DNA from 3 places in the Bacillus sp. 5RYD7K genome. Region 1 is predicted to be linked to each of the others. Evidence: predicted binding sites of a transcription regulator. Region 1 holds the regulator's gene; each other region holds the start of a gene.
What was found. The regulator Rex, encoded in region 1, represses fermentation and respiration genes when NADH is low (regulators of the CRP and FNR family bind a similar motif). The targets are predictions, from matches to a motif close to TTGTGAAATATTTCACAA.
Positions count from the first base shown of each region.

Region 2: the regulator Rex is predicted to act here: its motif matches at 3,746-3,763, upstream of ACQE26_RS02690 (L-lactate dehydrogenase).
Region 3: the regulator Rex is predicted to act here: its motif matches at 4,929-4,946, upstream of ACQE26_RS05905 (YwiC-like family protein).

Region 1 is NZ_CP191200.1:265,680-273,162, forward strand. Features, by position in the region: gene ACQE26_RS01190 (CPBP family intramembrane glutamic endopeptidase) at 1-275, shown strand, start outside; gene ACQE26_RS01195 (YdiK family protein) at 272-463, shown strand; gene tatC (twin-arginine translocase subunit TatC) at 502-1,263, opposite strand; gene tatAY (sec-independent protein translocase protein TatAY) at 1,270-1,440, opposite strand; gene ACQE26_RS01210 (redox-sensing transcriptional repressor Rex) at 1,459-2,106, opposite strand; gene moaC (cyclic pyranopterin monophosphate synthase MoaC) at 2,103-2,615, opposite strand; gene ACQE26_RS01220 (ABC-F family ATP-binding cassette domain-containing protein) at 2,755-4,683, shown strand; gene tsaD (tRNA (adenosine(37)-N6)-threonylcarbamoyltransferase complex transferase subunit TsaD) at 4,906-5,946, opposite strand; gene rimI (ribosomal protein S18-alanine N-acetyltransferase) at 5,939-6,394, opposite strand; gene tsaB (tRNA (adenosine(37)-N6)-threonylcarbamoyltransferase complex dimerization subunit type 1 TsaB) at 6,405-7,094, opposite strand; gene tsaE (tRNA (adenosine(37)-N6)-threonylcarbamoyltransferase complex ATPase subunit type 1 TsaE) at 7,075-7,483, opposite strand, start outside.
Region 2 is NZ_CP191200.1:549,164-556,646, forward strand. Features, by position in the region: gene ACQE26_RS02675 (LysE family translocator) at 1-540, opposite strand, end outside; gene ACQE26_RS02680 (MarR family transcriptional regulator) at 604-1,065, opposite strand; gene ACQE26_RS02685 (MDR family MFS transporter) at 1,179-2,711, shown strand; gene ACQE26_RS02690 (L-lactate dehydrogenase) at 2,753-3,706, opposite strand; gene amyE (alpha-amylase) at 3,948-5,927, opposite strand; gene ACQE26_RS02700 (DUF6773 family protein) at 6,144-6,632, opposite strand; gene ACQE26_RS02705 (YfcC family protein) at 6,725-7,483, opposite strand, start outside.
Region 3 is NZ_CP191200.1:1,170,486-1,177,968, reverse strand. Features, by position in the region: gene narH (nitrate reductase subunit beta) at 1-540, opposite strand, end outside; gene ACQE26_RS05915 (nitrate reductase subunit alpha) at 530-4,216, opposite strand; gene ACQE26_RS05910 (cyclic nucleotide-binding domain-containing protein) at 4,396-4,872, opposite strand; gene ACQE26_RS05905 (YwiC-like family protein) at 5,016-5,735, shown strand; gene fnr (fumarate/nitrate reduction transcriptional regulator Fnr) at 5,767-6,483, opposite strand; gene narK (nitrate transporter NarK) at 6,581-7,483, opposite strand, start outside.

The DNA of each region.
Region 1 (7,483 bases):
TATTATATGAAAAAACGAATTTCTTTTTCGCCGGACTGATCAGTTCCGTCATTTTCGGCATTGTGCATCAGGACCTCACACACCTGCTGCTATATACGGCCATGGGCTTTACCTTTGCGTTCTTGTATGTGCAGACGAAACGGATTATTGTGCCGATATTCGCCCATGTCATGATGAATACCATTGTCGTGGTCATGCAGCTCGGCCCCGCCCAAAAATATATTGAACAGCATAGTGAACAAATGCAATTAATTATTGGAGGATTGTTTGTATGAGGAACCCAATGACTTGGGGCTTGATTTATTTCGCAGTCGGCTGTATCTTTACGTATTTAGCCGCAAGCTCGCCGGGAAGTATGTGGTCTTTTTATTCCATACTGCTGATGGTTTTCGCCGCTTATAATATCAGCATCTCGTTTAAAATGTTCGCTTTCTCATTTAAAGTGAAAAAAAATCAAAAATAAAAGAAAAGCCATTTCTCATCATTGAGAAATGGCTTTTTTTATGCTGATACGTCCTGGTCAGACTCACTGCTGCCGGTCTGCCTTTTCCGGTACGCCGCTTTTGAGATCAGGATACTGATCTCATATAAAATGCAAAGCGGAATCGTAATCATCAAGTGAGACAGCAGCTCAGGCGGCGCAATCATCGCGGCGATCACGAGCAGCACAAAATACGCGTACTTCCTGATCTTCGATAAAAACATCGGCGTGACAACCCCGAGCCTCGTTAAAAACATGATCAGCACCGGCATCTGAAACAGCAGCCCGAACGGAATCGTCAGCTGCAGCAGAAAATGAAAGTACTCGCTGATTCCGATCACTTGGTTGACATCGAGGTCATTCGAGACCCGCTTCATAAAATCAACGACCAGCGGAAATAAAATATAATAAGAAAATGACACACCGCCGACAAACAGCACAATCGAAATCGGAATATAGCTGAGTGTTACTTTGCGCTCCTTCTCATACAGCCCCGGGCTGACAAACGCCCAAATCTGATAGAGAATAATCGGCGAAGTCAAAATGATGCCGATAATAAACGCGAACTGCAAAAAGATAAACAGCGGATCCGTCAGGTTAAAAGCATTAAGGGTGAGCTCTTTTACTTCATCGGCTTTTTGAAGATACACAATGATAGGTTTTGCCAGAAAAAAGCCGGCAATAAAGAAAACCGTAAAGGATAACGCCACAATCAGCAATCGTTTCCGAAGTTCGGCAATATGCTCCACAAGCGTCATTTGATTCACTCTCATACGCGTCATCCTATCTTACTGTTCTTCTTTCTTTTTTTCCTCTTCTTCACCGGCTAATCCCTTAGTGGCGTTCTTAAATTCACGAAGCGTGTCCCCCGCGGCTTTTCCTAACTCGGGAAGCTTCTTCGGACCGAAAATAATCACCGCCACCACACCGATAACAGCCAGGCTTCCAGGACCGATCATGTGCAGCTCCTCCTTTCGTTATTCAATTTCTTCCAAAACAGAATAATGCTTTAAGAAATAAACCAATGATTGAAGCTCTACAGCTAAATCTATATGATGAATTCGAATGTGATCCGGCACATTCAAACGGGCCGGCGTAAAGTTAAGGATTCCCTTGATTCCGAGCGACACGAGCCGATCGGTGATTGACTGCGCGGCAACCGCCGGAACGGTAAGAATCGCCACAGGTTCATCCTTAATGTGAAGTTCTAAATCATTAAGAGCATAGACAGGCACGCCGCCTACCTCAGTTCCTATTTTACTCTGATTCACATCAAAAGCCATAGATATTTTTGTGTTATTATTTTTTGTGAAATTATAGTGAAGAAACGCCGTCCCTAAATTCCCGACACCGATCAAAATGACGTTCGTCGTTTCATCCTGATCCAGTGTTTTTCTGAAAAATGACAGCAGGTAATCCACATTATAGCCGTATCCTTTTTTGCCGAGCGCCCCGAAATAGGAAAAATCCCGGCGGATCGTGGCCGAATCGACTTTTACCGCATCGCTCAGTTCAGCAGATGAAACGCGCTGCTTTCCTGACGCGTGTAAATTCTTTAAAAAGCGGTAATAAAGCGGCAGCCGTTTTGCTGTCGCCTGCGGAATTTTTGATTGATCCTTGTTCATGATTGGTCCTCCACTTTATACTCAGATGCATCTCTTTTAAAATCACCGTTTTTGCCTCCCGTTTTTTCCATGAGGCAGGTCGGGCCGATGACCATTCCTTTATCCAGCGCCTTGCACATGTCATAAACGGTCAAAGCGCAGACTGAAGCGGAAGTTAGCGCTTCCATTTCCACACCTGTACTCCCTTTCGTTTTTACGCTTGCCTGTATATGAAGAACGGCTTCGGAATCCTTTTCCTCCCAGCCGAATGAAATGTCGACGCTGCTTAAAGAAAGCGGGTGGCACATCGGGATAATCGCTGAGGTCTGCTTTGCAGCCATGATTCCGGCCACCTGTGCGACAGCCAGTACGTCTCCTTTTCCGATCTCGCGGTTTTTGATTCTGCTGTACACGTCATGCTTCATGTGTACGCTGGATATCGCAGCGGCAGTACGGACTGTTGAAGATTTATCGCTTATATCCACCATGCGGGCACGGCCTTCTTCATTAAAATGAGAAAATCCATTCATATTTAAACTCTCCTTACTTCTGATCATACACTATTTTCTCCCTGATGTCTTATCCTATAATGTTCCAATTCTGATGTATTGTTTGCTGACAGCAGGTTGATAAGCTACACTTAACTTATTATAACAGAGGTGAAATAATATGATGATCTTACAAATTAATCAGCTGTCCAAATCTTTTGGCGCTGATCCTATTTTAAACAATATAAAGCTTGAAGTCAGATCTCGGGATCGCATCGCCATTGTAGGCAGAAACGGAGCCGGCAAATCAACTCTCCTTAAAATTATCGCAGGTCACCTTTCATATGAAAAGGGTGAATTAATCAAACCGAAAGAATTAACGATGGGATATCTTGCCCAGCACACAGGCTTGGAATCCCAGCTTACCATAAAAGAAGAACTGCTGAGTGTTTTTGATTTCCTGAAAGCAATGGAAAAAGAAATGCGTTCTATTGAAGAAAAGATGGCTACGGCCGCCCCCGCGGAGCTTGAGACACTGATGAAAACCTATGACAGGCTTCAGCAGGACTTCAAGGATAAAGGCGGCTATCAGTATGAAGCGGACGTCCGTTCTATCCTTCACGGCCTCGGTTTCGGAAAATTTGACGATTCCGTGAAAGTGCAAAGCCTGAGCGGCGGTCAGAAAACAAGACTTGCACTCGGCAAGCTTTTGCTGACCCAGCCTGATCTGCTTATTTTGGATGAACCGACGAACCATCTCGACATCGACACGCTTACATGGCTTGAGCATTATTTACAGGGATATTCAGGCGCCATCCTGATTGTCTCCCACGACAGATACTTTCTTGATAAAGTCGTCAGCCAAGTGTACGAGGTCTCACGGACAGAAAGCAAAAAATACCTCGGCAACTACAGCGCCTATTTAGAACAAAAAGCTGAGCAGTATGAGAAAGACCTGAAGCTGTATGAAAAACAGCAGGACGAAATCGCCAAGCTCCAAGATTTTGTCGACCGCAATCTGGCCAGAGCATCAACAACAAAAAGAGCCCAAAGCAGACGAAAGCAGCTTGAACGGATGGACGTCATGGCAAAGCCGCTCGGTGATGAAAAATCAGCCGCCTTCCGTTTTGACATTACAAAACAGAGCGGAAACGACGTCCTTCGCGTACAGGATGTTTCCATCAGCTATGACGGCCAGCCGCCGCTTTTGAAAAACCTGACCTTCGGCATTACAAGAGGGGAAAGCGCCGCCCTCGTCGGACCGAACGGGATCGGCAAGTCAACCCTGCTGAAAGCCATTAACAATACGCTCAGTCCGAAATCCGGGTCGATCACGTACGGTTCCAATGTCACAATCGGCTATTATGATCAGGAGCAGGCCGAACTGACCTCATCCAAACGCGTTTTGGACGAGCTGTGGGATGAATATCCGGACATGCCGGAAAAAGAGATCAGGACATGCCTCGGCAACTTTCTGTTCAGCGGAGACGATGTCCTGAAACCTGTCCGTTCTCTAAGCGGCGGTGAGAAAGCAAGAGTTGCGCTTGCCAAGCTGATGCTGCAAAAAGCAAACTTTCTCATCCTTGATGAACCGACAAACCACCTTGATCTGGACAGTAAAGAAGTGCTGGAAAACGCCCTGATTGACTATCCGGGAACACTGTTATTTGTATCGCATGACCGCTACTTTATTAACAGGATCGCCACAAGGGTGCTGGAGCTGTCTCCGGATCATGCAGAAGAATATTTGGGTGACTATGACTATTACACCGAGAAAAAAGCCCAGCAGCTGGAATTGGAAGAAATGAAACGGCAGGAAAAAGAGCAAGCACAACCTGCCGGCAAGGTAAAACAGGACACGAAAAGAACATACGAGGAAGAAAAAGAATGGAAAAAGAAAGAACGGCAGCGCCTGAGACGCATTGAAGAAATCGAAGCAGCGGTCTCATCCGCCGAAGAGAAAATCAGCGCCAATGAGGAGCTGCTGTGCGACCCTGACGTGTATCAGGATCATGAAAAGGTACAGACCATTCACTCAGAGAACGAAGCTCTGAATCAAGAGCTGGAACGATTATTAGCAGAGTGGGAAGAACTCTCCTCAGAAGAATAGAAAAAGTCAAGCACCTCTTTAAGGGGTGCTTTTTTATCCACAGCTTTTCTCCTTGCCTGCTATTTAAGTAAGCGCTTTATACACACTATCCACAAAATTTTCTGACTTTATCCACTTTACTAACAACTTTTAGATCCTTATCCAGCCTGGATTTCTGAATATATTCACAATCCTGTGGATATGTTAGAATTATCTGTTAATAAATTAAAAAAGCCTCACGTTTTACAACGTGAGACGATCAAAAGATGTTAATTCCAAGCCGGGCTGTCCGTTCATATCATATGAACCCCGGATTCCCTTTTCAAAAGCAACGGTTCCGGCAGCCGCAATCATCGCTGCATTGTCCGTGCATAAAGAAAGCGGCGGGATAACAAGCTCAGGATCTCCCGGATGGCTGAATTCCTGCTGCAGAGCGGCTCTCAGCCCTTTGTTGGCAGCTACGCCTCCCGCAAGCAACACTTGTTTAACCCCGTATTCTTTTGCGGCCTTAGAGGTTTTTGCCGTCAGTACATCAATGACACTCTGCTGAAAGCTTGCGGCAAGATCCTCAGGAGGAATCACCTCATTTTTTTGCGAGGCGTTATGGAGTGTGTTAATCACGGCTGATTTCAGCCCGCTGAAGCTGAAATTGTAAGATCCCTCATCCAGCCACGCACGCGGAAGCGGAATAGAATCTGTTCCCACAGCAGCCAGCTTATCAATCTGCGGCCCTCCCGGATAAGGAAGCCCCATCGTTCTTGCCACTTTGTCGTAAGCTTCGCCTGCGGCATCGTCCAGCGTTTCTCCGATAACCTCGAATGAACCGTGCTCTTCCATATAAACCAATTCCGTATGTCCGCCCGACACAACCAAAGCAAGCGCCGGGAACTGAAGCTCCTCTACCAGTCTGTTTGCATAAATATGGCCCGCAATGTGATGGACGCCGACTAACGGTATTTGATGGGCAAAGCTTAACGCCTTTGCCGCATTGACTCCGATTAACAGGGCTCCGACAAGTCCGGGTCCTTCCGTTACCGCAATCGCATCGAGATCACCAAAGCCCATCTCCGCTTTTAAAAGAGCTTCCTCAATCACTAGGGTAATCTGCTCCACATGATGTCTGGACGCAATTTCAGGCACGACCCCGCCGAACCGTTTATGGCTTTCAATTTGCGAAGCGACTACGTTTGAAACGATTTCTTTACCGTTTTTCACGACTGAAGCCGCTGTTTCATCACAGCTTGTTTCAATTCCTAATACATAAATATCTTGTTTTTCACTCATGTAATGTCACCCACATTAATAACGCATCTTCCCCGTTATCTGTATAGTATTGTTTTCTAATTCCTCCGGCCTGAAGACCGAATTTTTTATATAAGGATTGGGCGGGATGATTCGAGACCCTGACTTCGAGAGAGAGCCTCCTTGCCTTTTTTTCTCTGCACAATTCTACCGCAGCGCGAAACAGAGCTTCTCCCAATGATTGGCCCCGGTATTCCGGCTTAATGGCTATATTCGTAATCTGCGCGTCATCTATAATAATCCAGATTCCGCAATACCCCGCCAGACAGCCGTCCTTTTCAATGACAAGGTAGTGCGCATACGGATTTTCCAAAAGCTCATGATAAAATGAATCCTTCGTCCACGGAGAAGTGAAGGATGCTGTTTCAATTTCATAAATTTGATCAATATCTTCCGGCCGCATGCTTCGAATCGCCGTTTTCGTTTTCATCCCCATCACCCTATTTTTGAGATTCCATCCATTTCGCTTCAGCCTCTGCCAGACGCAAATAATCCGGAACAAGGCTGTGGACATCCGCTTCTTCTTTTTCCAAGCCTAAAAACGCCAGCTCTGACGGCCGCGGATTATGCTGTGCAGCCGTTCCCATCACTGCTTGAGATGTCAGTTCATGCAGAATGGTTTCTTCATGAATGGCTGTATCATGCCCTAAAAATAAAACCGGAGACGCTTTTTCTTTCAGCATGCCGAGCCAATCCGTCAAAAGCACATTCTGATCAGGAAGAACGGATTGTAATCGGCCGTCCTGATATTCATAAAGTCCCGTATACACCTGTCCGCGTCTGGCATCAAATAACGGGCAGATCAGACCTTGAAAATGCCGTCCGTTCGCCGCCATCACCTCAAGGCTCGACACAGCGGAAATCGGAAGCTTCAGCGACCAGGCCAAAGTCTTCGCCAGCGTCACACCGATTCTGACACCAGTGTACGATCCCGGTCCTTTCGCCACCGCTATTTTCGTAAGGTCCTGCGGTGTTAGGCCGCAATCCTCCAGCAATGAATTGACAGCAGGCATCGCCCGCACGGAATGATTCTTTTTTAAATATGTAATATACTCCGCCATCACCGTTTTCTCACGAACGAGCGCGGCACCCAGCGTGTAATTTGACGTATCAATTGCCAGTATTGTCATGTTTATTAATCTCCTCACAAAGCGTTTCATACCGTGTTCCGCAAGCCGTAAAGGTAATGTCCCTTTCCTCATCACCGGCTCTCTTGATGACGATCTGCAGCCGTTCAGCGGGCAGCTGATCCTGAATTAAATGAGCCCATTCAATTAAACAGACGCCTTGTCCTTCAAAATATTCTTCAAGGCCTAAGTCTTCGCTTTCATCCTCCATGCGATACACATCCATATGATATAGAGGAAGCGAACCATCATGGTATTCTTTTATAATTGTAAAGGTCGGGCTGTTTACCACTCTAGTGATCCCCAGTCCTTCGGCAAACCCTTTTGTGAAAGTCGTTTTTCCCGCTCCCAAGTCGCCTTCCAGTGTCAGAATGTCTCCCGGCTTTGCCAAT
Region 2 (7,483 bases), 280 kb from region 1:
CGCTTTTTCGTGGAGAAGGTTTCTGAAAGTGCTTGCGGCAATCGCCATGCAGAAATCCCAGATCAAAATGCCGAGAAGAATGCCGGAGCTGTAAATCAAAAGCTGGTTCGCATCAAAGGATTCAGCGGTTTTGGCGAGAATGCTGCCGTATATGCCGAGCCAGAATAAAATGCTCAGCGGATTGGAAAGAGAAATAAAAAACCCCGCACCGAATGTTTTGTAAAAAGCCGGTTTTCCTTTTCCGCTTCTGACGTTCATGGCTTCCCTTATATTTTTTAACGTTTCGACGCCCGTGTAGGTCAGCACGAAAAAACCGAAAAGCCACAAAAACGTCTTCACGAAAGGCGCCGTCAAAAATTGAGACAGCCCGAAATAAATCAGAATCATATACAGCCCGTCTGCCGCCATGGCGCCAAGACCGAAGATCCATGCATGCCAAAAGCCGTTCTTAATGCCTTTGTCAATTTGCGCCGCATTGACCGGGCCGACAGGTGCTGACAATGACAGTCCGAGAACGATGTAGCTTAAAAAGATGTTCATTGGCTTCCCCCTCATTCATGCAACTTGTACAAATTATTCATGAATGGGCCGGGCTATGATATATTATTTTAATTTCTCAAGCTCATCTTCCATTATGTCCGTCACTTTTTTGAGAAAATCGAATATCAGGTGCAGTTCTTCTTCTTTATATTGCCGGCAAAGGCTGATCGTGGATTGGGATAAGGAGCTGAACAATTGTTTCACGTTCGCTTTTCCCGCTGTCAGCGGCACAATGATCACCCGCCGTTTATCTTCGGGATCTTTTTTCCTCATGACATATCCCGCTTTTTCGAGCCGGTCAATGAGCGCCGTTACCGAACCTGTGCTGAGGCCGGTTTTTTTCCCAAGCTCACCCGCGGTCATTGGGCCTGCTTCATTTAAAATATCAGCTGATTTCAAATCGGTCGGAAACAGACCGAGAGATTGAGCGGCTGCCTGATGAAACAGGATCGTCCTTGTGGCCATCTTCCGGAATAACTGTATCGCGGTTTCCTCCGTCTCGCTTCTGGTATTTCTTGTTGACAAGTGACAGGCCTCCCTATAAAATCAATTTATCTTGACGATCAAGATAATTTTCGGCAAATCTAATATGATCATAGCAAATTTGATGATCAAAAGTAAGTATAGGAGGAAAAAGCATGGAACAAACAGCCGCGAAGGACGCCTCGACGAAGTTTGTCGTCATCGGCCTTTTGCTGGGCATTTTAATGTCGGCTATGGACAATACAATCGTTGCCACCGCGATGGGAAATATCGTGGCGGACCTCGGAAGTTTCGATAAGTTCGCGTGGGTGACGGCATCATACATGGTAGCCGTTATGGCCGGTATGCCGATTTACGGAAAACTGTCCGACATGTACGGGCGGAAACGTTTCTTTTTATTCGGTCTTATTCTTTTCTTAATCGGATCGGCATTATGCGGAATCGCCCAAACAATGGACCAGCTCATTATTTACCGCGTCATTCAGGGAATCGGCGGAGGCGCGCTGATGCCGATCGCTTTCACCATCATTTTTGATTTATTTCCGCCTGAAAAACGCGGAAAAATGTCGGGGATGTTCGGCGCCGTTTTCGGCCTGTCCAGCGTTCTCGGACCGCTTTTAGGCGCGCTCATTACCGACTCCATTAGCTGGCACTGGGTATTTTACATCAACGTGCCGATCGGCATCCTATCGTTATTTTTCATTCTTCGTTATTATAAAGAATCACTTGAGCACAAGAAACAGAAAATCGACTGGGCCGGCGCGATTACGCTGGTGGTTTCCATTGTCGGTCTGATGTTCGCTCTTGAGCTCGGCGGGAAAACGTATGATTGGGACTCCGTTCAGATCATCGGTCTGTTCGCTGTGTTCGCCGTGTTCTTTATCGCCTTTTTCATTGTAGAAAGAAAAGCGGAAGAACCGATTATTTCTTTTTGGATGTTTAAAAACCGTTTATTTGCCACGGCACAGATTCTGGCGTTCCTTTACGGAGCGACATTTGTGATTTTAGCGGTATTTATCCCAATTTTCGTTCAGGCTGTGTACGGCAGCACCGCGACAAGCGCGGGCTTTATTTTGACGCCGATGATGATCGGTTCTGTTATCGGAAGTATGATCGGCGGAATTTTCCAGACGAAAGTGCGGTTCCGTAATTTGATGCTGATCTCCGTGGTCGCTTTCTTTATCGGAATGCTGCTGCTTTCCAATATGACTCCGGATACGGCGCGCACGATGCTGACGGTATTCATGCTGATCTCTGGATTCGGCGTCGGCTTCAACTTCTCATTGCTGCCGGCAGCGTCCATGAACAATCTCGAGCCGCGCTACCGCGGAAGCGCCAACTCAACAAACTCGTTTTTGAGATCATTCGGCATGACACTCGGTGTGACGATTTTCGGAACCATCCAGACGAATGTGTTTACCAACAAGCTGACCGATTCATTCAGCGGCATGAAAGGAGCGGGCGGCGCGATGCAGAATATCGGAAATCCTCAGGACATTTTCCAGGCCGGCACGCGCGCTCATATTCCGCCGCACATTCTGGATCAAATTATTGACGCAATGTCGCAGAGCATCACGTATGTATTCACGCTTGCTCTGGCGCCGATCGTCATCGCGGCCATCACCATTTTGTTTATGGGAAAAGCGAGAGTGAAAACCTCTCAGGAAATGGCGAAAAAAGCGAATTAAAAAAAGCAGTACATGGCATTTGCCATGTACTGCTTTTTTGTTTACTCCGCGAAATGCGGAGCGAGAATGTCTTTCAGCACGTTTGCGCTATGGCTGAATTGAGCCTGTTCTGTTTCATTCAGCTCAAGTTCCGTCACACCGGCGATACCGTTCCGATTGACGACGGCCGGAATGCCGATAAAGACGTCGTTTACACCGTATTGCCCGTCCAGATATGTGCTGACGGTTAAAATACTGTTTTCATTACGCAAAATCGCTTTTGTGATGCGGGCGAGGCTCATCGCCACTCCGTAATATGTCGCGCCTTTTTTCTCAATAATATGATAGGCGGCGTTTTTCACATCGTTAACGATCTGATCCAGCTCGTCCTGTTTGTAAGCTGCATTTTTCTCCAGCAATTGCTGCACCGGCACTCCGCCGATATTGGCGTGACTCCATACAGGAAGCTCGGTATCGCCGTGCTCGCCGATAATGTGGGCGTGTACGTTTTGCGGAGCTGCTCCGAAATATTCACTCAGCATATAACGGAATCTCGCAGAATCCAGTGTCGTGCCGCTGCCGATGACGCGTTCTTTCGGCAGACCGCTGAATTTCCATGTCGCATAAGTGAGAATGTCGACCGGGTTTGTGGCAACGAGGAAGATGCCGTCAAATCCGCTTGCCATGACTTCACCGACAATGCCTTTGAAAATGGCGAGATTTTTTTCGACCAGCTCAAGTCTCGTTTCGCCCGGCTTTTGGTTGGCTCCGGCACAGATGCACACGATATCGGCATCCTTGCAATCTTCATACGTTCCATAAGATGTTTTCACCGGATGAGGCGCAAATGCCTTTCCGTGATTTAAATCCATGACATCTCCCATGGCTTTTTCTTTATTTAGATCAATGATCACAAGCTCATCTGTGATCCCTTGGTTAATTAACGCAAATGCATAACTGCTTCCAACAAAACCTGCTCCGATTAATGCTACTTTGTTCACTCGTTCGTTCATCATGTATGCTTATCCTCCAGTGTTTCGTGGTGTCTGTTTTTATTGTGAAGTATTTCACATTTATATTGTGCACTATTTCACAAACTTTTGCAAGAGAAAAGTTTTGTCTTGAAAACCCCTCAGATTTTTGACAGAATCCTAAAACGGTTGGGTTTTAGGATTCTGTCATCTTTTCAGCTTGATTAAAAATTATTGAAGGCGGCGCTTAGTCAGGCATTCTGAGAAATCCTGATTTCTCTATTCATTAATGCCGAAGATAGCCATTTAAACCAGAATTGTTATACAAACCATTCTTCACATAATCAAAGCCGGGCTGGTTCTGTCCGGGCACTTGGGCGCTGCCATTGTTAAAAATCACTTTGGCGTTGGCCGTATCCGCATTCTCAGGCAGCGTCAGCGTGTAAATTCCATCAGCATTCTTAGTCATGGCTTTCCCCGGCCACGATCCGGTTAATTCTATGGCCCTGCCTCCATCATGCTTATAGATATAAGCATTTACCTGGCCCCAATGGTCCGGATTCTGATAGCCAATGATGTTGGCTTGAGACGGGTCTCTTTTGACAAACGTGTATTCTTGGGTTCTCTCTGCACCCTCGCTGTTCGTTCCGGTTAACTTGATATCGTATGCCGTGCCGATTGGATCTCCTTTTCCGATCGTTAATCGGTCCCCGTCCTTAAACGCCGTCTGCTGCCCATTATTGATCTGATAAACGGCTTTTGTTGTTTTCGCATTTGCACGCAGGGTGACCGTCAGCTGATCGTTGAAAGAATGGACTGCCCCCGTTTGATAATTCTCGAGGAAGACATGAGGCGCATTTCCGATATCGTCAGGATAAAGAACAGCCACGGACCTGGCATTGATCGTGCCTGTCAGTTTACCGTTCGTTACTTGAAATGAACCGGTGCCGGCTCTATTATCATACCTGCCGTCAGGTAATTTCGTTGAAGCATTGACGGCAACGGAAGACGATCCTGCATTTGCCAGCACAACGCCTTTTGAGCCGCGCTGATTCATAAAGATTTGATTGTTTCCATTCGGATTCGAGAGTTCCTCAGGCTGCCCGGCCATGACATTGTGAAATAGATTGACCGCAGTGATCGCCTGATCTTTAAATAAGGCGCTCCCGCGATCGCCTATTTGACTTTTTCCGGGAAATCTTACACCATTTCCTCCGCCCTCAGGTCTGGAAAAGAAAAGAGGTGTACTTCCTGAGCGGGAACCGATCACTGCCCAGCCTAAACGGATATCGTCATCGCTCATCCATGTTGACTCTTCCTCATCATTGGCATACGTATCATGGGATTCCACCCATGTGACCAATTTGTCCGCAGACACATCAGATGCATAATGGGAAATATTCGATACACTCAGATTGCGGTTCTTCAAGGCGGACCTGATGGAATGCCCATAATTTGAAGCGGTCACATTCATATAATTCGCATAAGCAGTATCTCTGGACGCGCTGTCTTGCAGGATTTCTCCGTATTGGAATTCCGCCGCTGTATTTGTGATATTCGGCCAAAATTGGCTGCCGTAATTCCCGTCATCCGGAAGCTCTATATGCTTGGCGGCATCATAGCGGAATCCGTCTGCTCCGTCATTTAATGCTCTTTCCAAGAAGCGTTTCAGATAGGTTTGCACCTCAGTATTTTGAGTATTCCAATCATACAGCCCCAGCAGCGAATTTTGAGTGACATCCCATCTGTCCGACCAATTTTTAATTTGTGTGTTTCCATGGGTCCAGTTTGGAATACGCTTAATCTCGTCAGAAATCGCGCCATAATCACTGGTCGTATGATTGATGACCGCATCGACAATGACTTTTACGCCATATTTTTCTGCGGCTGCGCACATGTCCTTAAATTCTTGTTCAGTTCCTAAGTAACGGTTGCCGATTTGGTACGATGTCGGCTGATACAGCCAGTACCAGTTCCTCATGCTTTTATCTCCTTGGTTCCCTTCCTTAACTTGGTTGATCGGAGACGTCTGAATGGCCGCATAGCCCGCATCACGAATATCTTTCATATTTTGTGTTAACGTATTGAACGACCAATTCCAGGCATGAAGGATGGTTCCGCTTTTGACTGAAGATGCGGTCACCTCATTTGATTTGTCTGCGGTTTCAGCGTTTGCAGCCGCAGGCCCTGACAAAACCAAATGAAACAGCAATAAAAATCCGGCGAATAACGGCAGTAAGGAGGTTTTGAATCGTTTTTCAAACATTTTTGACACTCCTTATTTGATTTTTTTTAAGACTGACTGCGGAGTCAAAAATTCCTCTTACCCTTTCTTCAGCTTCCTCCTTTCGAATGGTGTGAAGACTGGAGAATTTTGTTAACGCTTTCATTTCAACTTATCACACTCTCTCTATCAAAGCAACGTGGCAGAGTGAAATCAAATCTATATTCCTATCAGATCAACAAAAAAAGAAACCACCTATCAAGATGATTTCTTTTTCACTTCTTTTATCGCTCTTCTGTAAGACAGCTTCACAATGACATACCGAAGCAAAAACAGAACGCCTCCGCAGACGATAAAAAGAAAGATCATTTTCAGCCAAGCAAAGAATGTATGGGGCAGCCCCCTATCGTATATCGTAAGCGCAGCTGCCGCAAAAGCGACCGCAATTGAATCGATCCGCTGCTGCTTCACTCGTTTTCGCAGTTCTTCCTTGGTGTCTATTCTCGGCATGAGCATTCCCGACGCTCCTGCTCTGATACAATAATAAACAATTATAATGAAGAAAACCGCCAAGCTTCCGGCCCATTCCCTAAACGGACAGTTCAGGACAAGTCCGCGTACGATGATATCAAGCAAAGACAGTGTGCCCACAAGCATTCCGACTTCTGACCAAATCATTCGTTCTTTCTCTTTCACACTCTCACTCTTTCCATTCACGTTTGAAAGTCGGTTCCGACGCTGATTCATGACTTCCTCCCGTACTTTTAAGAATGGCTTACAACTCCCATTATATCTTGCCGATTCATAATGATAAACCGAAATATCATTGACAAAAACGTTTAATAAGGACCCCATTTGATCAAAACGCCTATGCAGATAAACACCAGTCCGATCACAAACCAGATCAGCGCCAGCGGAACCATAAAGCGAAGCCACTTTACGTACGGAATACCGCTTGCGGCCAGTACGGCCATCAATACGCCCGATGTCGGATTGACACAGTTTACAACGCCTTCTCCGAGCATGACCGCTTCAACTGCCACCTGTCTCGTGATGCCCATCAGATCGGCAAGCGGAGCCAAAATCGGTATAAATACGACCGCCTCCCCCGATCCTGATGAAATCAGAAAATGAAGCAGGGCACTGGAAATATACATTCCGATTGCGCCTGCCATCGGGCTGAAACCGTGGAGCAGTGACGCAAGTCCATTAACTACCGTATCAAGCAGCTTTCCGTGTTCCAGGATAACGGAAATGCTTCTCGCCATTCCGACGATCAGCGCGCCGTAAACGAGACCCTGGCAGCCTGTGATAAACGTTTTTGCGATATCATTTGCCGCCATCCCCGCAATCAGTCCGGACACGATCGAGATAAAAATGAACACGGCGGCCATTTCTGAATCAGACCAGCCAAGGGTTAGCGCACCGTACAAAAAGCCGGCAAGCGACAAAGCCGCAACAGCCAGAATCAGCTTATGGCGGACAGTAAACGGGACATGCTTGTCCTCCTGATCAGAAACCTGCCGGATTGAGCCTGCCGCCGGAAACCAATCGTTCCCTAACAGACTGGCGTCCTTTGCTTTTCTGAGTCTTCTCGT
Region 3 (7,483 bases), 900 kb from region 1:
AATACGCGGCAGGTACATCATAAAGACCTCATCGAATTCCGTTTTGATCGATTCCTCCATTTTTTGAACGTTTGGATCTTCAAGCCCTGTAATATGGCTGCCCGCGAGATCATCCTCCCAGTTCGGGCCCCACTCAATATTCATGAAATCCCCCGTCAGGGACGATTTCGGCCGTGCCACAGGCTGGTGTTTTTTCTGCGGACTGTTTGTTAATGTTTCATAATCATAGTTCCAAGGTTCATAGTAATCATCAATTGACGGCTGATTCGGATTATAGAAAAGGCCTGCAAGCCGGCTTGTTTTCGGTCCGGATTTCAGTTCAAGCTTCCCTTTTTTCAATGTCCAGCCGCCTTTATATTTGTCCTGGTCCTCCCATTGCTTCGGGTAGCCGATACCCGGCTTTGTTTCTACGTTATTGAAGTACATATATTCCGCACCGGAACGGTTTGTCCACGTGTTTTTGCAGGTGACGCTGCACGTGTGGCAGCCGATGCATTTATCCAAGTTCATGACCATCCCGATTTGCGCTTTAATCTTCAAGCCAATCGACCTCCTTCAGCTTGCGGATGACGACATTCAGGTCGCGCTGGTTCCCCGTCGGGCCGTAATAATTAAAGCCGTAGCTGAGCTGGGCGTAGCCCCCGATCATCTGTGTCGGCTTAACGTGAATCCTTGTCGGGCTGTTATGGGTGCCGCCGCGGTTATTTGTCAGTTTTGTGCCGGGCACGTTGATATGGCGGTCCTGGGCATGGTGCATAAACGCCATTCCTTTAGGAATCCGGTGAGACAAAACCGCTCTCGCCACGACAACGCCGTTTCGGTTAAAGCATTCAATCCAATCGTTGTCTTTGATATCCGTATCCGCGGCGTCATCTTTATTCATCCACACGGTCGGCCCGCCGCGGAACAGTGTCAGCATCGGCAGGGAATCAAAATACATGCTGTGGACGGACCATTTATTATGCGGCGTCAAATAATTAAGAACGATTTCTTTGCCCTCTTGGTCAGGCCTTTTGCTTAGGAACGGGCGATGCTGGAGGATCGGTTTAAATGTCGCCATCGTTTCACCGAATTCCATCATCAGTTCATGATCGACATAATAAGATTGTCTGCCGGTCAGTGTCCGCCACGGAATTAATTTTTCTACGTTTGTCGTAAACGGCGAGTACCTGCGTCCCCCTTTTTCTGAGCCGGTAAAGGCCGGAGAGGTGATGACCGTTTTCGGCTGGGCTGTAATTTGTTCGAACGTAAAGCATTCTTCCTCCCGTTCTTCCGCCAGGTCTTTCAGCTCCAGATTGGTGATGTTTTCAAGTGATTCCCATGCTTTCACGGCGACTTTTCCATTGGAGGTGGACGACAGGGTTAAAATCGCTTCCGCCGCCTGCTTCGCTTCACTTATATTCGGACATCCCTTTACGACGCTGTCCGAGGTGATTTCTCCCAGTCTCCTTTTAAGTGATTCATATTCATCGGCTACTGACCAGCTCATGCCTTTTGTGCCGCTCGGTTTTAAACCGGTGTAAGGTCCGAGCGCGGTCATTTTATGGAAGATGTGCTTGTAATCCCGTTCAACGACTTGGATGTTCGGCATCGTTTTTCCCGGAATGGCTTCACATTCGCCCCTGCTCCAGTCATTGATTTTGCCGAACGGCTGGGCCAGCTCCTGCATCGTGTCGTGGAGAAGCGGCGTTGCAACCACTTCTTTCACCGGCTCCATCTCGACTTCTTCTGCCAGATCGGAAACGGCTTTTGACAGGGCCTTGAAAATATCCCAGTCTGATCTCGATTCCCACGGAGCTGAGATGGCCGGAGCAAAAGGATGGATGAACGGGTGCATATCCGTGCTGCTGAGATCGTGTTTTTCATACCATGTCGCCGCCGGCAGCACGATATCGGAATACAGCGCCGTACCCGCCATTCGAAAATCAAGGTTGATTAACAAGTCGAGCTTGCCTTCCGGCGCCTGCTCCCGCCATTTGATTTCTTCAGGGCGGATGCTGTCGCTGTCATCATTCATCAAACCGTTCGTCGTTCCCAGCAAATGCTTGAGAAAATATTCATGCCCTTTTCCTGAGCTTGAGATCAGATTGGCCCGCCATACGAAGAGATTCCTTGGGAAATTGGCTTCATTGTCTGGATCTTCAATCGCGAATTTCAGCTTTTTGTCCTGAAGCTGTGAGGCTACGTACGCACTAACGTCTTCAGGTGTCGCCGCCCCCGCTTTTTCAGCTTCTTTGTACAAGTCAATGCCGTTTTTATCGAAAGTCGGGTAGGACGGCAGCCACCCTAATCGCGCCGCCAGCACATTGTAATCGGCGTGATGCTTGTAGCGGGATGACGAAGCGATCGGTGAAGCCAAGTCACTAATAGGCTGGTCTTCATAACGCCACTGGTCTGTCGCAAAGTAAAAAAATGAGGTGCCGTTTTGCAGCTTAGGCACGCCTTCCCAGTCCTTTGCATTTGCGATCGTCTGCCACCCTTCAGCAGGACGGAGCTTTTCCTGACCGACATAATGTGCCCAGCCTCCGCCGTTTACGCCTTGGGCGCCTACGAGTAAAACAAGATTTAACACCGCGCGGTAGATTGTGTCGGAATTGAACCAGTGGTTAATCCCCGCTCCGACGATAATCATGGATCTGCCGTCAGTATCAATCGCATTTTGAGCAAACTCTCTCGCAATCTGAATGACGGCTTCTCTTTTAATTCCTGTGATCTGTTCCTGCCAGGCAGGTGTAAACGGACGAGGATCATCATAGGATACGGCTGATTGCTGACCGATGCCCCGGTTCACGCCGTAATTGGCCAATATCAAGTCAAACACGGTCGTGACACATACCTCTTCGCCGTTCAGGTCCAGTTTTTTAATAGGAAGATCCCGCTTGAGCACTTTGTTTCCGTCATTTGAAAAATACGGAATGCGCACCGAGCCGATTTCGTCCTCCATTCCAAGCACAGAGAGACGGGGCTCGATCTGTTCCCCGGTGTCTTCATCGATCATGTGCAGGTTCCATTTCTGCTGCCCGTCCCAGCGGGAGCCCATTGTTCCTTGCGGTATGGCAAGAGCGCCTGTCTGTTCATTCCAGACTGCAGGCTTCCATTGATCATGCTTTGTCTGCCGCCCGATGTCCTTCGCATGCAGAAACCGGCCCGCTGTGTATACGCCGTTTTCTTTTGACAGAGTGACGAGGAATGGAAAATCCGTGTATTGCTTCGCATACTTGATAAACCGCTCCGTCTCTTGATTCACGTAAAATTCCTGCAAAATGACATGCCCCATAGCCATCGCAAGCGCCCCGTCAGTACCTTGGCGGATACTGAGCCAGTCATCGGCGAACTTTGAGGATTCCGCAAAATCCGGACTGATCGAAATGACCTTAGCGCCTTTATAGCGGGCTTCCGCCAAAAAATGTGCGTCAGGCGTTCTCGTTAACGGAACGTTTGAACCCCATGTGATGATATAGCCGGAATTGTACCAATCACTGCTTTCCGGAACGTCCGTCTGGTCGCCCCAAATTTGCGGGGACGCCGGCGGAAGATCCGCATACCAGTCATAGAAACTGAGCATAGGGCCGCCGATTAACGACATGAATCGCGAACCTGATGCGTGGCTGATCATGGACATCGCCGGAATCGGTGAAAAGCCGACATTCCGGTCAGGCCCGTATTTCATGACTGTATACAGCAGAGAGGCTGAAATCAGCTTCAGCACCTCCGGCCATTCAGCGCGCACAAACCCGCCTTTTCCTCTTGCCTGTTTATAAGACTTCACTTTTTCAGGATTTTCAACGATTGATTTCCAGGCATCAATCAGATTTTGATGCGCCTGCAGTGCTTCCCGCCACAAATTGATCAGCACACCGCGCACGTACGGATATTTCACACGGAGCGGGCTGTAGATGTACCACGAAAAACTGGCGCCCCGCGGACAGCCTCTCGGTTCGAAATCAGGCATATCCGGGCCTGTTGATGGATAATTCAAGTTTTGTCCTTCCCACGTGACAATTCCGTTTTTTACGTAAATATTCCAGCTGCAAGAACCCGTGCAGTTGACGCCGTGGGTGGAGCGAACGACTTTGTCGTACTGCCATCGGTTTCTGTATACATTCTCCCAATCACGATCTTCGCTTGTGGTTTGGCTATGTTTATTTGAATGATGTTCAATAGGAGAAAAATAGTTTAATCTCCTGAACAGCGGACTCATTTTCTTTTTCTTCATGATCGTTCACTCCTTCCGAGTCAGGTGATGCTACATACACTATAAACAGAGAGAGCGTATTTCCTTGTGAACTATGTCACACACTCCGTTTTTTTCACAAAACGTTCACACAAAGAAGAAGGAAAGACGGCGGCGTTCATGGCAGGGCGTTTTCTTTCAAAGAAAAAAACCGGCTCTATTTAAGAACCGGGCTCGGCGTTTTCATCGCATGATGTATGCAGATACCTCAAAAACAACTGATAGGAACAAAAGACATTTTGCTGAAGCATCACCAAAAAATTCATTTGCAGCCGCGGATGGTAAGACATCATCTGCTTAAAAACGGAATATGGAATATGCAGTGCCAGAATGTCCGGTGAGGCATTGACTGAGATAAAAGGCGATAAAGAATGCCCGCCTTTTTCATCAATCGGAAACACATCGCCTTTTTCCCACAGCGCAACGGTTTGCGATCCTTCAGGCAGCCTGCTGTCCTTAAAACGGATACTGCCTTTTAATACAACATAAACGGATTGTGAATGAAGAAAGGATGGAGACTGATCAGATGAGCCGCTGATAAACGTCCCGTTTTTCAGCAAAGTTTCGACAATGGACAGGGGCACTTCGTTAAACATAGGAAGTTGTTTCAGAAATAATAAGTAGTCACACTGATTCATAGGAAAGCCTCCTGTGCTGATGATAGCTTTAGTGTAGCCCGATTGAGCCTGTGCGTCAGTGATGTATTTCACAGCTTGTATGATGAATATCACTTCTCAGGAGGATGCCTGCATTTATAATGACATACAAAAGGAGGATTTCGATGAAGGTGATGATTCCGAATCAGCACGGCGCATGGGCGATGCTGCTGATTCCGTTTTTACTCGGCACAGTCAAGGGAGGCCCGGTTTTCTGGCATATTCCGCTCTTTCTGGGCTGGCTTTTCCTTTACTTAACGGTTTATCCCGTTTCGCTTGCCTTAAAAAAGAAACGGCTCAAACCCTATCAAAAGTGGATATATATTTACGGTTTTCCGGCATGCTGCTTTTTGATCATTTCTATCTATCATAAACCGCAGCTCGTCTGGGTCGGCCTTGCTTTATTGCCGCTGTTTCTTATCCATGTGCATTATGCCCGCCGAAAAAACGAACGGGCACTCGTGAATGATATGGCGGGAGTTTTGTTCTTTTGTTCAGGCGGGCTTGCGAGCTGCTGGCTGGGAACGGGGGCTCTTGACGGCTGGGCTTGGTTCATTCTCTCTCAATCTGCTCTATTTTTTATTGGAAGTTCCTTTTATGTGAAGTCGGTCATCCGGGAGAAAAAAAACAGAGGATTTGCATACTGGTCATGGGGTTATCACCTGCTGCTCCCCTTTTTATCCGCTCTTCTCGGAGCAGGCTGGGCATTTCTCGCTTTTATCCCCAGCAGTTTGCGGGCGTGGTTTTTTCACGGGAGAAATTGGCCCGCGAAAACGATCGGCATTTTGGAAATCGTGAATGCCGGCTTCTTTTTCGCCGTCATGTGTATATGTATCACAAATTGAAAAAACAAGGACACCGGCTGTCCTTGTTTTTTCAGTCAATATTGCAAATCTCCAGCGGGCAGTTTTCACACTCGATCTCACATCGTAAATAGTCCCGCTTGTGCAAAATAATTTTTCCGGTTTCGTCTATCGAAATAACCCCTTGTTTGCGCAGATCTCCCAGCATGCGGTTGACACTTTCCCGTGCCGCCGCGCAAAACTTTGCCAAATCCTGATTTGTCAGCACAATGTTAATCAGAATCCCGTCGCTTCGTTCCACCCCGTAGCTGTTTGACAGACGGATAAGGGTGGAATAGAGCGCCCCTTTTTTGCCGTGAAGAAGCAGATCCCTGATCTTGGACTGGATTTTTCGCAGATGGGTGCTCATCCATTTCATAAATTCAAACGTCAAATTACCGTTTTGAATCAATTCCTTTTCCAGCTTGTTTTTATTAATGACGAGCACCTCTCCGTCCTCTAACACTTTTGCACTGAGCATATACCTCGGCTCTTCTGTGAACAGTGTCAGTTCCCCGACAATATCGTGTTTCTGGCAGATTCTAAGTGTCAGGTCTTTTCCGTCAGACGTCAGCTTGCCGATTTCAATGAGCCCTGATTGAATCAGATAAAGCTCTTCTGCATCCATTCCTTCTTGAAACAAATAGGTGTGTTTTTTCATTTTCTTTTTCGTGCTGATTGATTCCAGCAATTCATGCAGTTCACGGGAAAGAAGTTCTTTATCAGATTTTCGGACAGAGAGAATATTCATGAGCTCACCTCGAAGAAAGTCACGTTGCGTATGTATATTGTAACGTGACTTGATTTGCACTCACCCAGAAAAAACTAACAATCTTGTGAATGGATCATTATGAATTGAGGCTCTGACTGTTTCTCTCCGTATGTGTTTTCATTCTTTCCTGCCAATACAGCCAGATCACAAGGACAAAGCTGGCTAACGCAACCTCTGAAAGCGCCATAAACCCGATCGCGTATTGGCCCGTTGCCTGAAATACACTTGCCAGAATCAGCGGAGGGAAAAAACCGCCCAGTCCGCCCATAGCAGACACAATACCGTTGGCAATCCCCGCCTGCTTCGAAAAATAGAAAGGCACCAGTTTAAATACCGTCCCGTTTCCAATCCCTGAGCAGACTGCCACCGTCAGCGATCCGAACGCATAGAGGCCGATCGCCGGCGAGAAAGAAAGCATAACGCCTGACAGCGTAAGCCCTGCGAAAACGAACATCAAAATGCGGAGCGGGTTCATTTTATCGGCAAGAAATCCTCCCGCGGGCCTGAGCAGCGTAGAGACCGCAATAAAGCCGGCCGTCCGCAGACCTGCATCCGCGGGGCTCAGCCTGAAGTGCTCAACCAAAAAGTTCGGCAGATAGATGGTAAAGGCGACAAAGGCGCCAAACGTAATAAAATAAAACATGCTCAAAAACCACAGTACATGATTTCGGTAAACGGCTTTGATTTGGGTTTTTACGGAAACTTTGACCTTCTTCTCATGCCGGTCGCCGAACAAAACATGCAGTAATGCGAAAACAGCCAGCAAAACGAGATACATCTGCACGGTTGCTTTCCATCCCGCGGCCTGAGCGATAACCGGCGCCGCAAAAGTGGTAATGGCGGTTCCGATGTTTCCGGCACCGTAAATCCCATTGACGGCACCGTGCTTTTCTTTCGGATAATATTTCGGAAGCGACGTCACTCCGATTGAGAATACCGCCCCTCCGATCCCTAAGAAAAAGCCGCCCGCGATTAAATC